DNA from 3 places in the Streptomyces sp. NPDC091377 genome. Region 1 is predicted to be linked to each of the others. Evidence: riboswitches for the same ligand, from Rfam matches in the RefSeq annotation. Region 1 holds a riboswitch; each other region holds the start of a gene.

Region 1 (5,670 bases):
GCACACCCGCCCGGACCAGCCGGGGCAGCAGGTCGGACATCGGTGTGGTGAAGGCGAAGAGCAGCACGCCCAGCGAGGCGGCCGAGGTCCGCAGCAGCAGTTCCCCGGCCCGTACCGCCCCGCCCTCGGCCAGTCCGACGAACCCGTCCGGGCCGCCGACCCGCACCAGCAGCGGTACCGCGCCGGTCGCGCAGAACCCCAGCGGCACCCGCCAGGCCCGCCACAGCGCGCGTCCCGGCACCCCGGCCGGCCCCAGCAGCACCGCCAGCGCGGTCACCAGCACCAGGGCCGCGCCCGGCCACGGCGGCAACGAGATCGCCAGCCCGGTCAGCCCGAGCCCCAGCACCGCCTTGTCGACGGGATGCCGCCGCCGCCAGCGACTGCCGTGCGCCGCCACATCGATCGGCAACACGCGGCGTCAGCCGGGGGGCACGGGAGCGGCGGGACCGTCCGAGGCGCTCGCGCCAGCGTCAGCGCCGGAGCCGGAACTGACGGGGGCGGAGGCGGAGGCGGCCGGGGTGCCGTCCGCGCCGTCGGTGCCGTCCGTGCCGTCCGCGCTGTCTGTGCCGTCCTGCCGCAGGGCCCGTTCCTCCCCCTGACGGCGACCGCGCCGCAGACCGAAGTAGTACGCGAGGACGCCCGCGCCGAGGGCCGCCTGGAGGGCGAAGAGGGCGGACTCGATCTCACCGGACGGCGGCTCGTACAGCGGGGAGAACCAGGGCTCGTAGTCCGGCTCGATCTCGGTGATCGCGGTCTCCGCCTCCGCGTCGGCCCCCGCGAACGGCTCCTCCTTGTGGTCGCCGAGACCGAGCGCGAGCGGCAGTACGGCGAGGGCGGCCACCGCGAGCAGCAGCAGAAGGTTGATCCGGGTGCCGCGCTTCATCGGGTCACCGCCCCGGCGTCCGTGCCCGCGTCGGTACCGGCCTGCGGCTCGGTGTCCGCGCGCTTGCCGGACCGGCCGCCCGTGACCAGCACACCGAGCCGGGTCAGCTCACCTCTGCTGGACTGCACCAGCAGCCGCATGACCAGGACGGTCAGCAGCCCCTCGCTCACCGCGAGCGGGATCTGGGTGACGGCGAAGATCGAGCCGAACTTCCCGAGGGCGCCCAGGAACCCGCTGCCCGGGTCGGGGAAGGCGAGCGCGAGCTGGACGCTGGTGACGCAGTACGTGGAGAGGTCGGCGACGAACGCGGCGCAGAACACGGCGCCCATCAGCGGGACGCCGGAGCGGCGCAGCAGCCGGTAGACGGCGTATCCGGCCCAGGGGCCGACGATCGCCATGGAGAAGACGTTGGCGCCGAGCGTGGTCAGCCCGCCGTGGGCGAGCAGCAGCGCCTGGAAGAGCAGGGTGATGGTGCCGAGCACCGCCATGACCGGCGGCCGGAACAGTATGGCGCCCAGGCCGGTGCCGGTCGGATGGGAGCAACTCCCGGTGACCGACGGCAGCTTCAGCGCGGACAGGACGAAGGTGAAGGCCCCGGACGCGCCGAGGAGCAGGGTGCTCTCGGGATGCTCCCTGACCTCACGGGTGAGTGACCGTACTCCGTGGACGACGAACGGCGCCGACGCGACACCCCAGGCGATCGCGTGCGCCGGGGGCAGGAAACCCTCGGCTATGTGCATGGCTCAGCAGACCCTCTCCAGCACCTCGTGGATGGACGACGCGCCTTGGCCGGTCTCCTGGCTGACGGGTACCACCGCCCGTGCTCCGCCTTCCCGGGTCCGAGGACCCAGTGGCTGCCCGTGCGGGCCGGAGCAGGACTTCCCGATCACAGTGGCGAGGGCCGCACCGGTTCCGCACCGGTTTCCCGTTCACCAAGGCGAGGTGACAGTAATGCCGGGATGGGGCCATGACAAGCACGGACTGGTGTCCGGGGGGTGTCGGGGCGGGGGAGGGGAGGCTCAGTCCGTCGGTTCCCGGGAGGTGGCCGACGGGCTCGGCGTGGGACCGGCGGTGTCGATGCCGAGGTCGGGGCGCGGGGTGAGGGCGAGGACGGGGGCGCCGGGCTGCGGGGGCGGCGGGGTGAGCTGGGCCTTGGGGAGTTTGGGCGAGGTGGCCTGCTGGAAGTTGACCTGTTCATGGTTGACCAGGCCGGTCTTCTCCAGCACGGTGATGTGGTCGAGCACGGTGTCGTTGGCGAGGTCGGCGAGCTGACGGACCAGGGTGTTGCGGGTGTTGGCGCGGACCTTGGCGACCACCGGGAAGATCTGGCCGTGGGTCACCCGCATGATCTGGACGGCCGTGGAGTCGAACGACCTGCCGTTCTCGGCGTCGACGGTGGCCACGAACTGCTGCTGCTGGGGGCTGGCCTGGTTGGGCAGGGTGATGTTCAGCTGCGGCGCGATCCTGCGGCACAGCTCGTCGAGTCCGCCGTGGCCGACGACGAGGTGCTTGCCCGCCTCCTTCATCTCCTCGGTCGTGCCCCGCTCCATCGCCATCAGGCCCAGCGGGTACTCCCAGAGCCCGGCGGCCCGTACCTTCACCACGAAGTCGCGGTCCGCTTCGGTGAGCGGCCCCCACTGGGTGTTGGCGATGATCCGGCTCTGATCACCCGCGGTCTTCTCGACGCCCACCATGGCCGGGTAGGCGAGTGCGGTGAGGGTCAGCCCCATGGCACCGAAGACGAAGACGCTTCCCACGGTGGCGCGGGAGAAGGGCATGCGGCCTCCTGGCACGAAGAACAGGTACAGCGGTGACGACAGGGGATTACGACAGGGGATACGGACGACGGTCGCGGAACCGTCACCGGAAACCGCGATTTTCCGCACAGATGCTGTGCGGTACGTCACAGAAGCGTCGCTTCTGGGTATGAGGTCGGTCGCACACCGTGTCACTGCCGTGTCGGAGTTCGGCCGAACGGGTGACTTCGCGTAAGAATTGGCTGGTGCAGGCGATGAGTGCGAGTCAGATCGGGGGGAGCCGGTGAACCGTCGCGATGTCACCGACGAACAGTGGGAGGGGCTCGCCCAGGTCGTGCCGTTGCGCGGCCATGACGCCTGGCCCTCGGCGGTGGGCCACCGTGCCCTGCCGGAGGCGGAGACCGAGGCCCGCCGCCGCTTCGTGGTCCTGCGGGTCAATGTCTTCGCCGACGCCCGCGAGGTCGCCGAGACCCTGATGGGCGGTATCCCGGTCCTCCTCGATCTCACCGGCGCGGAGGGCGATGTCGCCAAGCGCGTCCTGGACTTCAGCACCGGCGTGGTCTTCGGACTGGGCAGCGGGATGCACCGGGTGGACCGCAATGTCTTCCTGCTGACCCCGCCGGGGACCGAGGTGCAGGGGCTGATGGCGGGCGTGGGCGTACCGGGCACCTGAGCCGGGGACCGGGGCCGGTTTCTGCGGGCCGGGGGCCGGGGGCGGCCACGCGCAGGCCGGGGGACCGGGGGCGGCCTCTGCGGGCTGGGAGGAGGAGGGCGGCTTCTGCGAGCCGGAAGAACGGGGCCGGCCTCTGCGGGCCGGGAGCGGTGCCCGTGCGGGCCGGTGGTCCAGGAGGGCGGTGCCCGCGCGGGTCGGCCCGTCCCCCGATCGTAGGAAGGGCGGTCAGCCGGAACGGTTCGGCGGACGGCCGGGGACCTACGTTCCCCGTATGTGCATGGCCCCCGAAGAGCGTCCCGCGGATCAGCGCCCCCGTCTCACCGAACTACGGCTGTCCGCGTTCGCCGGGCACCGGGGGGCCGGGCTGCCGCTGGGGGCCGTGACGCTGTTCGCCGGGCCCAGCGGCAGCGGCAAGACCACCGCGCTACGGGCGTACGAGGCGCTGGCCCGGCTCGCCGGGGGCGCCGAACTCGGCGATGTGTTCCCGGACCCGGTCGCGTGTGTGCCCGAGCGGGCGCGGCCCGACGCCCAGCACCGCCGGGGGTTCCGGATCGGCTGCACCGCCGACGGACCCGAGGGCCCCGTCCGGCTCGACGTGGCCGTACAGGCGGAGCCGGAACTGCGGGTCGTGGGGGAGCGGCTGACCGGCGCCGGACTGGTGCTGCTGGAGACCGCGTTGCGGGACCCCGGGCGGCCCGCGGTCCAGGCGGCGTGGCACACGGCGGGCTCCGCGCCGGTCACCCGCGCCCCGCTCCCCGACGACCGGCTCGGCACCCCGATGCTGCCGCTGCGCGTGGCGGGCAAGACCGACGGACAGCGTCAGGTGCTCGCCGCCGCCGAGCAGATGGTGCTGGCCCTGCGCTCCGTCGTCCCGGTCGACCCGCTCCCGGGCCGGATGCGCGAGCCGGTACCGGTCGGCTCCGGCCGGCTGGCGGCCGGCTGCGACAACCTGGCCGAGGTGCTGTGGCGCACCCGGGGCGACTGCCCGCGCCGGCACGGACGCTTCGTCGCGGCGGCGCGCGCGGGCTGCGCGGGCCCCGTCGAGGACGTGCTCGCCGAGCCGTACGGACCCGGCATGATCCGGGCCCTGCTGGACCGGGGGGAGGGCCCGGGTACGGAGTTCGCCCGGCTCGGGGACGGTGAACTGCGCTATCTCGCCCTCGCCCTGGTGCTGCTCACCGGGGCCGGGGTGCTGGAGGCCGACCCGCCGGGGGAGGGGCCCGTCGCCCTGCGGTCCCTGACCGTGCTGGCCGACGGCTTCGACCGCTGTCTCGACCCGGGTCAGCGCGCCGGGCTGCTCGCGCTGGCCGCCAAGGCGGGGCTGGGCGGGCGGACCCGCTGTGTCGCGGCGGTGAGTGACGGGTCGTGGGCCGACCGGGCGGACGGGGTGACGGTGGTACACCTTGATCCGTGAGTGGATCCGAGAGCGGGCGACCGCACCCCGATGTGGCCGCGCTCCAGCGCCGGCTCGCCGCGTTCGCGGCGGCGCGCGACTGGCAGCGGTACCACACCCCGAAGAACCTGGTCTCCGCGCTGAGCGTGGAGGCGTCCGAACTGGTCGAGATCTTCCAGTGGTCGACCCCGGAGGAGTCGGCGCGGGTGATGGACGACCCCGACACCGCGCACCGGGTGCGGGACGAGGTCGCCGATGTGCTGGCGTATCTGCTTCAGCTGTGCGAGGTGCTGGACATCGATCCGCTCGCCGCGCTGGCGGCGAAGATCGACCGCAACGAGCTGAGGTTTCCGGCGCCTTGAGTGACACGGCGGACATCCGGACGAGTCGGGACAACTCGGGGAGTGGATCAGTCCGTTATCACGCTGCGTAGTTGAAATTCGGCTTGACTCCGAATTGTTGTCCCTAATTTTCCGTCTTCCTCTAGCTTTTCGTCGCGCGGACCCTCACTCTGGGTAGTGGACAACAGAGTTCGGGCGGACGCGCGGACCGTGCGCGTCGGAACAGACCGAGGGGCGGCCCATGGACGCGGTGCGGCTCATCGTGACGAGCAGGCGTGCCCTGGCGGCGAGCGGCGAGGTATCCGAGATCCTGACGGAGGTGTGGCAGGCGCAGTCCTTGGCCCAGGCGATCGGCAGCAGGCTGGCGGTCTTCGGCCCGCCGGAGCTGCGCGGCGAGGCACTCGGCCTCACCGAGCTGGCGGGCCGGGGCTGCGGTGTGCTGGAGGAACCCAGACTGAAGACGGACGAGTTACGCGCGGCCCAGCTCGGTGAGCTGGGCGACGCCCGGCAGGCGCTGAACTACCTGAGCGGTCTGCTGGGCGAGGTCGGTATCGCCCTGGTCGGCGTGGCCAGCGCCGCCGTCGACGAGGGCACGTACTGGCAGTGCATGGAGGCCATCGACG
Region 2 (5,670 bases), on a different contig from region 1:
CGTGCCCTTGGCAGGAAATCGAGGGTGTACGGCAGTCCTGCCACTGCCGGTAAGGAGTGTCAGCCGCGACAGTAGTGTCATGACCGGTGAACAGGTACAAGGACTCCTCGCGATGGTGGCCGTACTCGGCCTGATGCTCTTCATGACCCTCCCTGCGCTGATCGGCGCGGCGCACGAGCGGCGCATCGACCGTCAGCTCAGGGAGGCGGAGCGGGAACCGCTGACCCGGCAGGCCCGGTCCGGTCAGAAGTCCTCGTCCAGGTCCACGGTGCCCTCCACCGCGACCTGGTACGCCGAGGGACGGCGCTCGAAGAAGTTCGTCAGCTCCTGAACACCCTGCAACTCCATGAAGGAGAAGGGGTTCTCGGAGCCGTACACGGGCGCGAAGCCCAACCGGGTGAGCCGCTGATCGGCCACGCACTCCAGGTACTGCCGCATCGACTCGGTGTTCATCCCGGGCAGGCCGTCACCGCACAGGTCGCGCGCGAACTGCAACTCGGCCTCCACGGCCTCCCGCAGCATGTCGGTGACCTCCTGCCGGAGCCCCTCGTCGAACAGCTCGGGCTCCTCCTTGCGCACGGTGTCCACCACGTCGAACGCGAAGGACATGTGCATCGTCTCGTCGCGGAACACCCAGTTGGTGCCGGTGGCGAGACCGTGCAGCAGACCCCGGCTGCGGAACCAGTAGACGTACGCGAAGGCACCGTAGAAGAACAGGCCCTCGATGCACGCGGCGAAGCAGATCAGATTCAGCACGAAACGGCGCCGGTCGGACTGGCTCTCCAGCCGGTCCAGCTTCTCGACCTCGTTGATCCACTTGAAGCAGAACCCGGCCTTCTCGCGGATCGAGGGGATGTTCTCCACCGCCGCGAACGCCGCCGTCCGGTCCTCCGGATCGGGCAGATAGGTGTCGAGCAGCGTCAGATAGAACTGGACGTGCACGGCCTCCTCGAAGAGCTGCCGACTCAGATACAGCCGGGCCTCCGGGGAGTTGATGTGCTTGTACAGCGTCAGCACCAGGTTGTTCGCCACGATCGAGTCACCCGTGGCGAAGAACGCCACCAGCCGGCCGATCAGATGCTGCTCCTCGGGGGAGAGCTTGGCGAGGTCCGCCACGTCCGAGTGAAGGTCCACCTCCTCCACGGTCCAGGTGTTCTTGATGGCGTCCCGGTAGCGCTCGTAGAAATCGGGGTAGCGCATCGGGCGGAGCGTCAGCTCGAACCCGGGGTCGAGCAGGTTCTGGTGACGGGCGGATGTCGACATCGCTGACATTACTGGCATGCCTCGCAGGACTCGGGGTTCTCAAGGGAGCAGGCGACGGCGTCGGGGTCGGCGACCTGCTGGACGGGGATGGTCTTCGCGGCGGGCGCCTGGCCCTGGGCCGCCCGCGCGATCCTGGTCGCCGGACGCGAACGCAGGTAGTACGTGGTCTTCAGCCCCGACTTCCAGGCGTACGCGTACATCGACGACAGCTTGCCGATGGTCGGCGTCTCCAGGAACAGGTTCAGGGACTGCGCCTGGTCCAGATACGGGGTGCGGGCCGCGGCCATGTCGATCAGACCGCGCTGCGGGATCTCCCACGCCGTGCGGTACAGCCCCCGCACCTCCTGCGGGATCCACCCGAAGCCCTGCACCGAGCCGTTGGCGTCGCGCAGCGCCTCACGGGTCCGGGCGTCCCACACACCGAGGTTCTTCAGATCCTGCACCAGATACGAGTTGACCTGGAGGAACTCCCCGGACAGCGTCTCGCGCTTGAACAGGTTGGACACCTGCGGCTCGATGCACTCGTACACGCCCGCGATGGAGGCGATGGTGGCGGTCGGGGCGATCGCGAGCAGCAGGGAGTTGCGCATCCCGGTGGCGGCGATCCGGGCGCGCAGCGCCGCCCAGCGCTCCGGCCAGACCGGCTCCACCCCGTAGTGGTCGGGGTGCAGCACGCCCTGCGCGGTACGGGTCATCTCCCACGCGGGCAGCGGGCCGTGCCGCTCGGCCAGGTCCGCGGACGCCTCGTAGGCGGCCAGCATGATCCGCTCGGCGATCTTCGTGGACAGGGCCTTCGCCTCGGGCGAGTCGAACGGCAGCCGCAGCTTGAAGAAGACGTCCTGGAGGCCCATCGCGCCCAGGCCCACCGGACGCCAGCGGGAGTTGGAGCGGCCCGCCTGCTCGGTCGGGTAGAAGTTGATGTCCACGACCCGGTCGAGGAAGGTCACGGCCGTACGGACCGTCTCGTCCAGGCGCTCCCAGTCCAGGTCGCCGCCGGCCCGGTCCACGAACGCGCCGAGATTGACCGAGCCCAGGTTGCAGACGGCCGTCTCACCGTCGTCGGTGACCTCCAGGATCTCCGTGCAGAGGTTGGAGGAGTGGATGACCTGGCCGGGCCGCGCGGTCTGGTTGGCCGTGCGGTTGGCGGCGTCCTTGAAGGTCATCCAGCCGTTGCCGGTCTGCGCGAGGGTGCGCATCATCCGGCCGTACAGCTCACGCGCGGGGAGCGTGCGCCGGGCCAGGCCCTTGCGCTCGGCCTCGCGGTAGGCCGCGTCGAACTCCTCGCCCCACAGGTCGACCAGCTCGGGCACGTCCGCCGGGGAGAACAGCGACCACTGCGCGTCCGTGTCGACCCGGCGCATGAACTCGTCCGGCACCCAGTGCGCCAGATTGAGGTTGTGGGTCCGGCGGGCGTCCTCACCGGTGTTGTCCCGCAGCTCCAGGAACTCCTCGATGTCGGAGTGCCAGGTCTCCAGGTAGACCGCCGCCGCGCCCTTGCGCCGGCCGCCCTGGTTCACCGCGGCGACCGAGGCGTCCAGGGTCTTCAGGAACGGCACGATGCCGTTGGAGTGTCCGTTGGTGCCGCGGATCAGCGAGCCGCGCGAACGGATCCGGGAGTACGACAGACCGATGCCGCCGGCGTGCTTGGAGAGCCGGGCGACCTGGTGGTAGCGGTCGTAGATGGAGTCCAGCTCGTCCTTGGGGGAGTCCAGGAGGTAGCAGGAGGACATCTGGGGGTGGCGGGTGCCGGAGTTGAACAGGGTGGGGGAGGACGGCAGATAGTCCAGCCGGCTCATCAGCCCGTAGAGCGCGGCGACCTCGTCCAGCGCGCGGACGCTGTCGTCCTCGGCGAGCCCCGCGGCGACCCGGAGCAGGAAGTGCTGGGGGGTCTCGATCACCTTGCGGGTGATCGGGTGGCGCAGCAGATAGCGGCTGTGCAGGGTGCGCAGCCCGAAGTAGCCGAAGCGGTCGTCGGCGGCCGGGTCGATCAGCGCGTCCAGCCGGGCCGCGTGCAGGGTCACGAAGTCGGCGGTGCGATCGGCGATCAGGCCCTCGCGGTGACCGGTCGCCACCGAGCCGGTGAAGGTGGTGACGCCCTGCGAGGCGGCCTCGGCGGCGATGGAGCGGGTCAGCAGCCGGGCGGCCAGCCGCGAGTAGGCGGGGTCCTCGGAGATCAGCCCTGCGGCGGCCTCGGTCGCCAGCTCCCGCAACTCCGCCTCGTCGGCCCGGGCGGAACGGCCGCGCAACGCGGCGGCGGCCACCCGCCCGGGGTCGGCGTCGGTGAGGTCGGCGGTCAGCTCGGTCAGGGTCCGCAGCAGCGCGGCACCTGGACCGTCGTTCCCCTCGGCGGCCACGGGGGTGGCGGCGGAGGCAACTGCTGAAGCCGGGTCGGCTGGCGCGATCGTCACGTGGGGCTCTCCCTCGCTCGGCACGGGACCTCGCCGAGGGCAGGGGGCAGCTCACGAGCGCACGGGGCGTCGCGTCCACCGGCCCATTCCACGAGGCCCGGACGTCCTGCACCCGGACCGGGTGGTCGGGTGCGCCGTCGGCAGGTCCTCGGACTGACCAGGCGCGTGCCGCGAAACCCCGCGAACACGCACAAGTACACCGTTGCGGGACAGTTCCGGATTCGCACCGGATTCCCCTGCGGCGACAGCGAGCATGAGCATACATCTTGTGCCGCGCTGTCGCGTCACCCCCAGATGTTGTGTCGCGACGGTTTCACAGTGTCAACTCGTAGGTGAGGAGAGTGAGGTCGTCCAGCTCCGGTACGGGATTCCAGTCCCGGTGCGGGCTGCGGATGAACCCGAGCCGTTCGTAGAGCCGGTGGGCGGCGTGCATGGCGCTCTGGGTGGAGAGCACGACCCGCTCGGCCCCGGCCGCGCGCGCCACACAGGCGCGTACGAGAGCCTCCCCCACGCCCTGTCCGCGGGCCTCGGGGGCAACCGCCAGCATCCGTATCTCGGCCTCGTCCGGCCGCGCGATGTCGGCCATGGGGTTGCCCCCCGACGGCACGAAGGTGACGGTCCCGAGGACGGCGACCGGCGGGGCGGCGACCTTGTCCGGCGGGACGGCGGCTGGGTCCGGCGTGGCGGTGACCGTGCCCGGCGAGGTGGCGGCCGTGTCCGGCGTGGCGGTGACCGCGCCCGGCGGGACGGCGGCTGGGTCCGGCGTGGCGGTGACCGTGCCCGGCGGGGTGACGGCTGGGTCCGGCAGGACGGTGACCGTGTCCGGCGGGGTCGCGGCTGGGTCCGGCGTGGTGGCCACCCACACCTCGGCGACCTCCGCCCGGCGCGCGACGTCCCTCAGCACGGGGAGATACGGATCCTCCTCCCCGTAGTCCAGCAGCCCCTCCCGAAGATAGGCGTCGGCCACCAGCTCACCGAGCCGGAGGTACTCGTCGGGGCGGGCGGGTCTGATCGTGAGGTCCATGGGGCGAGTGTGCCGGGCGGTGGCCCCCGGTGCCGCCGGGTTTCCGGCCGAGCGCCCGGGGTCAGCAGCAGCGGAAGCCCTCGCGGGGGTCGGTCTCCTGGCGGTCCGTGCGCATGCGCTCGAAGTCGCGCCGGGACGGCACCTCCGCGTCCGGCCGGCCCTTGCGCAGATGGGCGCAGTAACGGTCGTAGGCCGATTCGTCGGTCAGTTCGCGCAGGTACCAGCGGATCCCGCGCAGCGCCCGTGGGACATCAAGGGCCCGGAGCAGTGCCGATCGCATGACGTGCCGCCTCCTCCTTCTCCGCCTTGGTCGGGAACAGCCCGTCCGGGGCCACGATCTTCGACTCCACGTACGGCGCCTCGCTGAGCGTGGACAGGGCCGGGCGGCGGACATGGCGGACGCAGATCCGGGCCGCGTCCACGAGCACCACGACGACCAGCAGCGCGAGCACGGCCGAGAGGACCCCGTCGACCGTGGAGTTGGTGACGATGGTGCGCATGTCGTCCATGGACGTCGCGGGCTTGAGCAGTTGGCCCTTGTCGATGGCGTCCTGGTAGATCTCGCGCTGCTTGAAGAAGCCGACCCGCGGGTCGGAGGAGAACACCTTCTGGTAGCTGGCGGTCAGGGTGACCGTCGCGTCCCAGACCAGCGGGACTCCCGTCACCCAGGCCCACTTCAGGCGGCCCGACTTCACCAGCAGCGTGGTGCAGACGGCGAGCGCGACGGCGGCCAGCAACTGGTTGGCGATACCGAAGATCGGGAAGAGCTGGTTGATCCCGCCGAGCGGCTCATGGACGCCGACCCACAGGAAGTAGCCCCACAGCCCGCACACGATCGCGCTGGTGAGGATCAGGCCGGGCTTCCAGCTGATGTTCTTGAACGGCCGGTAGACGTTCCCCAGCATGTCCTGGAGCATGAACCGGCCGACCCGGGTGCCGGCGTCCAGCGCGGTCAGGATGAACAGCGCCTCGAAC
Region 3 (5,670 bases), 290 kb from region 1:
TCCCCGTCGCCGGTGCCTACCACCTCTCCATGGCCTCCGGGTACAACCTGGTCGGGCGTCCGCCCGTCGCCGCCGTCAGCGACGGCCAGGCCCGGCTGCTGGTCCGCCGTGAGTCCCTGGAGGACATCCGCGCCCGCGACATCGGGTTGTAGCGGGGCGCGGACGGGGGAGGGCCGAGGGCCGGGAGAGGCGTACACCGCGTACGCCTCTCCCGGCCCTCGCCCTGTCACCGCGCTACTTCGGCCCCGGCTCCGGCGCGATCTCCGCCCGCACGGTGCGGGCGGCGGACACCAGGTGTTCCAGGGAGGCCCGGGTCTCGGGCCAGGCGCGGGTCTTCAGTCCGCAGTCGGGGTTGACCCACAGGCGCTCGGCGGGGATGGCCCTGAGCCCGGTGCGCAGCAGGTCGGCCGCCTCCTGCGCGCCCGGTACCCGGGGGGAGTGGATGTCGTAGACGCCGGGGCCGGCCTCGCGGGGGTAGCCGTGGGCGGCCAGTTCGCGGGCGACCTGCATGTGGGAGCGGGCCGCCTCCAGGCTGATGACGTCGGCGTCGAGGTCGTCGATGGCCTGGACGATGTCGCCGAACTCGGCGTAGCACATGTGGGTGTGGATCTGGGTGTCCGGCCGGACCCCGGCCGTGGTCAGCCGGAACGCCTCGGTGGCCCAGTCCAGGTAGCCGGGCCGGTCGGCGGTCCGCAGGGGCAGGGTCTCGCGCAGTGCGGGTTCGTCGACCTGGATGACGGAGGTTCCGGCGGCCTCCAGGTCGGTGACCTCGTCGCGCAGGGCGAGCGCCACCTGGCGGGCGGTGTCGGCGAGGGGCTGGTCGTCGCGGACGAAGGACCAGGCGAGCATGGTGACCGGCCCGGTGAGCATGCCCTTGACGGGGCGGGTGGTGAGCGACTGGGCGTAGGTGGTCCAGCGCACCGTCATGGGGCGGGGGCGGGAGATGTCGCCGGCCAGGACGGGCGGGCGGACGTAGCGGGTGCCGTAGGACTGGACCCAGCCGTGCTGGGTGGCGAGGTAGCCGGTGAGCTGTTCGGCGAAGTACTGGACCATGTCGTTGCGTTCGGGCTCGCCGTGCACGAGGACGTCCAGTCCGGTCTTCTCCTGGAAAGAGATCACCTCCTGGATCTCTGTCTTGATGCGGTCCTCGTAGCCGGCGGTGTCGATACGGCCCGCGCGCAGGTCGGCGCGGGCGGCGCGCAGTTCGTCGGTCTGCGGGAAGGAGCCGATGGTGGTGGTCGGCAGCAACGGCAGCCCGAGGTGGGCGCGCTGCGCGGAGGTGCGCCGCGCGTAGGGCTGCGAGCGGCGGGTGTCGGTGGCGGTGACCGCGGCGGCGCGGTCCCGGACAGCGGGGTCGCGGGTGATCGGGGAGTGCTCGCGGGAGGCGAGGTCGGCGCGGTTGGCGGCGAGTTCCGCGGCGATGGCGTCGGTGCCCTGGGCGAGGCCCTTGGCGAGGGTGGCGATCTCCGAGGTCTTCTGCCGGGCGAAGGCGAGCCAGCGCCGCACCTGGGGTTCGATGTCCCGTTCCAGGCCGGTGTCGAGCGGGACGTGCAGCAGGGAGCAGGAGGCGGCGACGTCGACGCGGTCGGCCAGGCCCAGCAGGGTGGCGAGGGTGGACAGGGAGCGGGAGAAATCGTTGATCCAGATGTTGCGGCCGTTGACGACCCCGGCCACCAGCCGCTTGCCGGGCAGCCCGCCGGCCGCCGCCAGCGCGTCCAGGTTCGCGGCGGCGGCTTCGGTGAAGTCCAGCGCCAGTCCCTCCACCGGTGCCTTCGCCAGCACCGGGAGGGCTTCGCCGAGATGGTCGAAGTACGACGCCACCAGCAGCTTCGGCCGGTCGGTGAGGGCGCCGAGGTCGCGGTAGGCGCGGGCGGCGGCGTTCAGTTCGGCCGGGGTGCGGTCCTGCACCAGCGCGGGCTCGTCCAACTGCACCCACTCGGCGCCGGCCGCCCGCAGATCGGCCAGGACCTCGGCGTAGACGGGCAGCAGCCGGTCCAGCAGGGTCAGCGGCTCGAAGTCGGCGGCCACCCCGGGCGCGGGCTTGGCGAGGAGGAGGAAGGTGACCGGCCCGACCAGCACCGGACGCGCCGCCAGCCCGAGCGCGAGGGCCTCCCTCAACTCGCCGACCTGCTTGCCGGGGTCGGCGCTGAACACCGTGTCCGGGCCCAGCTCCGGGACCAGGTAGTGGTAGTTCGTGTCGAACCACTTCGTCATCTCCAGCGGCGCCATCTCCTGGGTGCCGCGGGCCATCGCGAAGTAGCCGTCCAGGGCGTCCGCGTCGACCGCCGTCCGGTGCCGGGCGGGGATCGCGCCGACCATCACGGTGGCGTCCAGGACGTGGTCGTACAGCGAGAAGTCACCGGTGGGGACCTCGGTGATGCCGGCGTCGGCCAGTTCATGCCAGTGGGCGCGGCGCAGCGCGGTGGCCGTCGCGGTGAGTGCGGTGGCGTCGGTGCGGCCCTTCCAGTAGCCCTCGATCGCCTTCTTCAGCTCCCGGTGCCGTCCCTGGCGGGGGTAGCCGTACACAGTGGCCTGGGTCGCCGCGGCTGCGGACGTGCGGGTCACGGAGATCTCCTTCGCGAGATGAATCCCTGAGATCCCGGGGACGGGACGGGGGCGCGAAGGGTGACGGGACCGGACGGAAGCGGCCTTCGGCCGTCCGCTCGGTCTGTACGCCGACCCGCCCACGAGGTCACCGGGATGTCCGCGCGCGAGTGGTTCGCGCACGGGCAGATGGCAGGTCTTCGGACTCGCGGGCACGTTCCCCGGTGGCACACCGGAGGACACCTACAGGCCGTCGCTTCCCAGACCCCGAGGGGTCCAGTGCGTATGACGGCGGTCGTTCCCGCTCACCGCTGCGGGGCAGTCCCGGATTCCCACCGGGTTCCCTCTTACGACGCCTCCCGCCTGGCGGACGGGGCGAACCAGCTGCACCGGCCACCTTAACCGCACGGCGGCTCGTAGCGCAGTGGGGTGAGCTGATGGACGTCGTAGCGCAGCCGCAGGGCGGCGACGGCCGCGTGGTCGATCTGATCGCCGTCGGCGGCCAGGAGGTCCATCAGTTCCTCGAAGTACCGCTCGTGCGCCGGGGGAGGGGCGGCCTGGAAGAGCACCCGGGCCGGCGCTCCGCCCGGGTTGGCGAAGGCGTGCGGACAGCCCGGCGGTACGAACAGCAGAGTGCCGGGGCCGGCCCGCACCGCCCGTTCGCCGGACGCCGACTCCCACTCCCGCCAGCGGTCGGGCGTCCGCACCAGCGGTTCGAAGGCGAGCACCTCCAACTCGCCCTCGATGACGTAGAACAACTCCTCGCTGTGCGTGTGGGTGTGGGCGCCCACGTCGAATCCGGGCGGGACGACGACCTCGAAGGTGGAGGCGGTCCGGGAGTGCGCGCCGGTCACCTTGAAGGTGACGTGCTGGGCGGCGGCGGCCATGGTCCGGCCGCCGCCGGGCGGCAGCACCAGCCCGGCGGACGGGACGATCGCGGTCATGCTCCTCCGCTCACGAGGGGGTCCGTGTGCGCGACGGCTCCTGCGTTCACGAGGGGGCCCGTGTGCGCGACGGCCTTTTCGCTCATGAGGGGCCCTCGGTGGCCACGGCCGGGGTGTCGCCGCTGCGCTCCGTGGGGTCGGGCGTGTCGGTGACCCAGCGGCCCAGGGAGATCTCCGCGGTGATGCCGGGGCCGAAGCCCGCGATCATGCCCAGCGCGCCGGGCGGGCAGCCGCCCTCCTCGAACAACCGTCGCAGGGCGTCCAGGACCACCGCGCTCGCGATGTTCCCGTAGTCGGCGAGGGTGGCCCGGCTGAAGCGGAACTTCTCCGGCGGGACGGCGAGATAATGGCTGAGGTCGTCCAGGATGCGCGGGCCGCCCGCGTGGATCAGATAGAAACCCTGTGTGCTGACGTCCCGCTGGTGCTGGGCGGCCAGGGAGGACAGCGCGGGCGCCAACTGCTTCATCGTGCCCGGGACCCGCCGGTCCAGCATGAAGTGGAAGCCCGTGGGACGGACCCGGTAGGCGATCCAGTCCTCGCTGTCCGGCACCAGGTACGAGCCGTTGGCCTCCAGACTCACGCCCGTTCCGCCGGAGCCGCGGACCACGGCGGCGGCCACCGCGTCCCCGAACAGTCCGTTGGAGAGCATGTTCCCCACGGTCAGATCGGTCGGCTGGTAGCACAGCGAGCAGAACTCGCAGGCCACGATGAGGGCGTTGGAACCGGGGTGGGCCGCGCAGAAGTCATGGGCGCGGTTGATGGCCGCGCCGCCCGCCGCGCAGCCGAGCTGGGCGATGGGGATCTGACGGCAGTCGTAGCGGAACCCCAGGGCGTTGATCATCCAGGCGGTCAGCGAGGGCATCATGAAGCCCGTGCACGAGACATAGATGATGACGTCGATGTCCCGGGGGCCGAGCCCCGCGTGGGCGAGGGCCCGCTCGACCACGTCCGGGACGCGCGCCTTCGCCTCCGCCTCGTACGTCTCCGTACGCGCCTCTAACCCCGGGTGCCGCAAGGTCTTCTCCAGCGGCTGCACGACATGGCGTTTGCTGACGCCGGTGTTGCCGATCAGACGGAGCGCCAGCGGCAGTTGTTCATGGCCCCTGTACAACGACCGGGCCAGGCTCAGCGTCTGTTCATGCGTGATCGTGTACTCGGGCACGGCCACCGCCGGGCAGCACAGGACGGGCATGGAGTTCCCCCTTCAGAGATGATCCGTTTCAGCGAGATCCGTCTCGGCAGACCGGTCCTTGCCCTTCATGTCCCTGGAACATGCGACAAGCCCACTAAACACCCTCGATAGCGTGAGATGGGCGCCCGTGGGCAAGGGAAGGGGCGCGGGACGCGGGGTGGTGCCGGGGTGCGCGCGGGCGTGCGCGACGCTCGGCGACCGGCGGACCGGTACGACGTAAGCGCCGTGGGCGCCGTCAGGGGCGGGGTTTGTGGGGAGTGCGGGGCGCGCACCCTTTTATTGAATTCAGCGTGCATGGGGTTATTTCTCTGTCATATGCGTCGGCCGGTGCGCGCGTATTTCCGTGTTCCGTTCTTCGGGAAAGTCGAGAAATTCGGGAAAGTCGATCGTCTATTCGAGTAAAGGGAGAACTCATGTCCCAGCAGTCCGCTCAGTCACACGACAGCGTGCGTCCGCCGCGTCCGCCGCTCGTCCTGGACCCCAACGGCGCCGACTGGCAGTCGGAGTTCCGGACCCTGCGCGACAGCGGGTCGGCCGTCCGGGTCGACATCCTCGGGGTGACCGCGTGGTCGGTCGCCGACCCCGCCCTGCTCAAGCAGTTGCTCACCAGCCCCGACGTCTCCAAGGACGCCCGCACCCACTGGCCGGACTTCGGGAACCGGGTCACCACCTGGCCGCTCGCCCTGTGGGTCGCGGTGCAGAACATGTTCACCGCGTACGGCGGTGACCACCGGCGGCTGCGCCGGCTGATCTCCCCCACGCTCAGCGCCCGCCGGATCGCCGCGCTCGCCCCCATGGTGGAGCAGACGGTCTCCGCCCTGCTCGACGGGCTGGCCCCGGACTCCGGGGACACGGTGGTCGATCTGCGGCAGCGGCTCGCCTATCCGCTGCCCATCACGGTGATCAGCCATCTCCTGGGCGTGGCCGACGAACAGACCCTGCACTTCCGTCAGGTGGTCGACGGCATATTCGACACCACGCTCACCCAGG

Evidence for each region. Region 1 has a riboswitch for cobalamin ahead of ACIQNG_RS10775 (energy-coupling factor ABC transporter permease). Riboswitches for the same ligand answer to the same signal wherever they lie in the genome.
Region 2: it holds a riboswitch for cobalamin, as region 1 does, so the genes downstream of both, ACIQNG_RS03900 (ribonucleoside-diphosphate reductase subunit alpha) here and ACIQNG_RS10775 (energy-coupling factor ABC transporter permease) in region 1, are expected to answer to the same signal.
Region 3: it holds a riboswitch for cobalamin, as region 1 does, so the genes downstream of both, metE (5-methyltetrahydropteroyltriglutamate--homocysteine S-methyltransferase) here and ACIQNG_RS10775 (energy-coupling factor ABC transporter permease) in region 1, are expected to answer to the same signal.

What each region holds. Positions count from the first base shown of each region.
Region 1 covers NZ_JBIVUE010000004.1:83,725-89,394, forward strand. The annotation lists gene cbiQ (cobalt ECF transporter T component CbiQ) at 1-412, opposite strand, end outside; gene ACIQNG_RS10770 (energy-coupling factor ABC transporter substrate-binding protein) at 419-883, opposite strand; gene ACIQNG_RS10775 (energy-coupling factor ABC transporter permease) at 880-1,623, opposite strand; cobalamin riboswitch at 1,653-1,835, opposite strand; gene ACIQNG_RS10780 (DUF4142 domain-containing protein) at 1,903-2,661, opposite strand; gene ACIQNG_RS10785 (cell division protein SepF) at 2,924-3,313, shown strand; gene ACIQNG_RS10790 (ATP-binding protein) at 3,591-4,727, shown strand; gene ACIQNG_RS10795 (nucleotide pyrophosphohydrolase) at 4,724-5,068, shown strand; gene ACIQNG_RS10800 (DUF6099 family protein) at 5,289-5,670, shown strand, end outside.
Region 2 covers NZ_JBIVUE010000001.1:882,400-888,069, forward strand. The annotation lists gene ACIQNG_RS03890 (hypothetical protein) at 80-331, shown strand; gene ACIQNG_RS03895 (ribonucleotide-diphosphate reductase subunit beta) at 244-1,263, opposite strand; gene ACIQNG_RS03900 (ribonucleoside-diphosphate reductase subunit alpha) at 1,272-3,671, opposite strand; cobalamin riboswitch at 3,793-3,939, opposite strand; partial or broken gene ACIQNG_RS03905 (GNAT family N-acetyltransferase) at 3,985-4,302, opposite strand; gene ACIQNG_RS03910 (YbdD/YjiX family protein) at 4,757-4,975, opposite strand; gene ACIQNG_RS03915 (carbon starvation CstA family protein) at 4,947-5,670, opposite strand, start outside.
Region 3 covers NZ_JBIVUE010000004.1:371,430-377,099, forward strand. The annotation lists gene lysA (diaminopimelate decarboxylase) at 1-152, shown strand, start outside; gene metE (5-methyltetrahydropteroyltriglutamate--homocysteine S-methyltransferase) at 235-2,565, opposite strand; cobalamin riboswitch at 2,718-2,944, opposite strand; gene ACIQNG_RS11900 (cupin domain-containing protein) at 2,943-3,488, opposite strand; gene ACIQNG_RS11905 (type III polyketide synthase) at 3,571-4,680, opposite strand; gene ACIQNG_RS11910 (cytochrome P450) at 5,094-5,670, shown strand, end outside.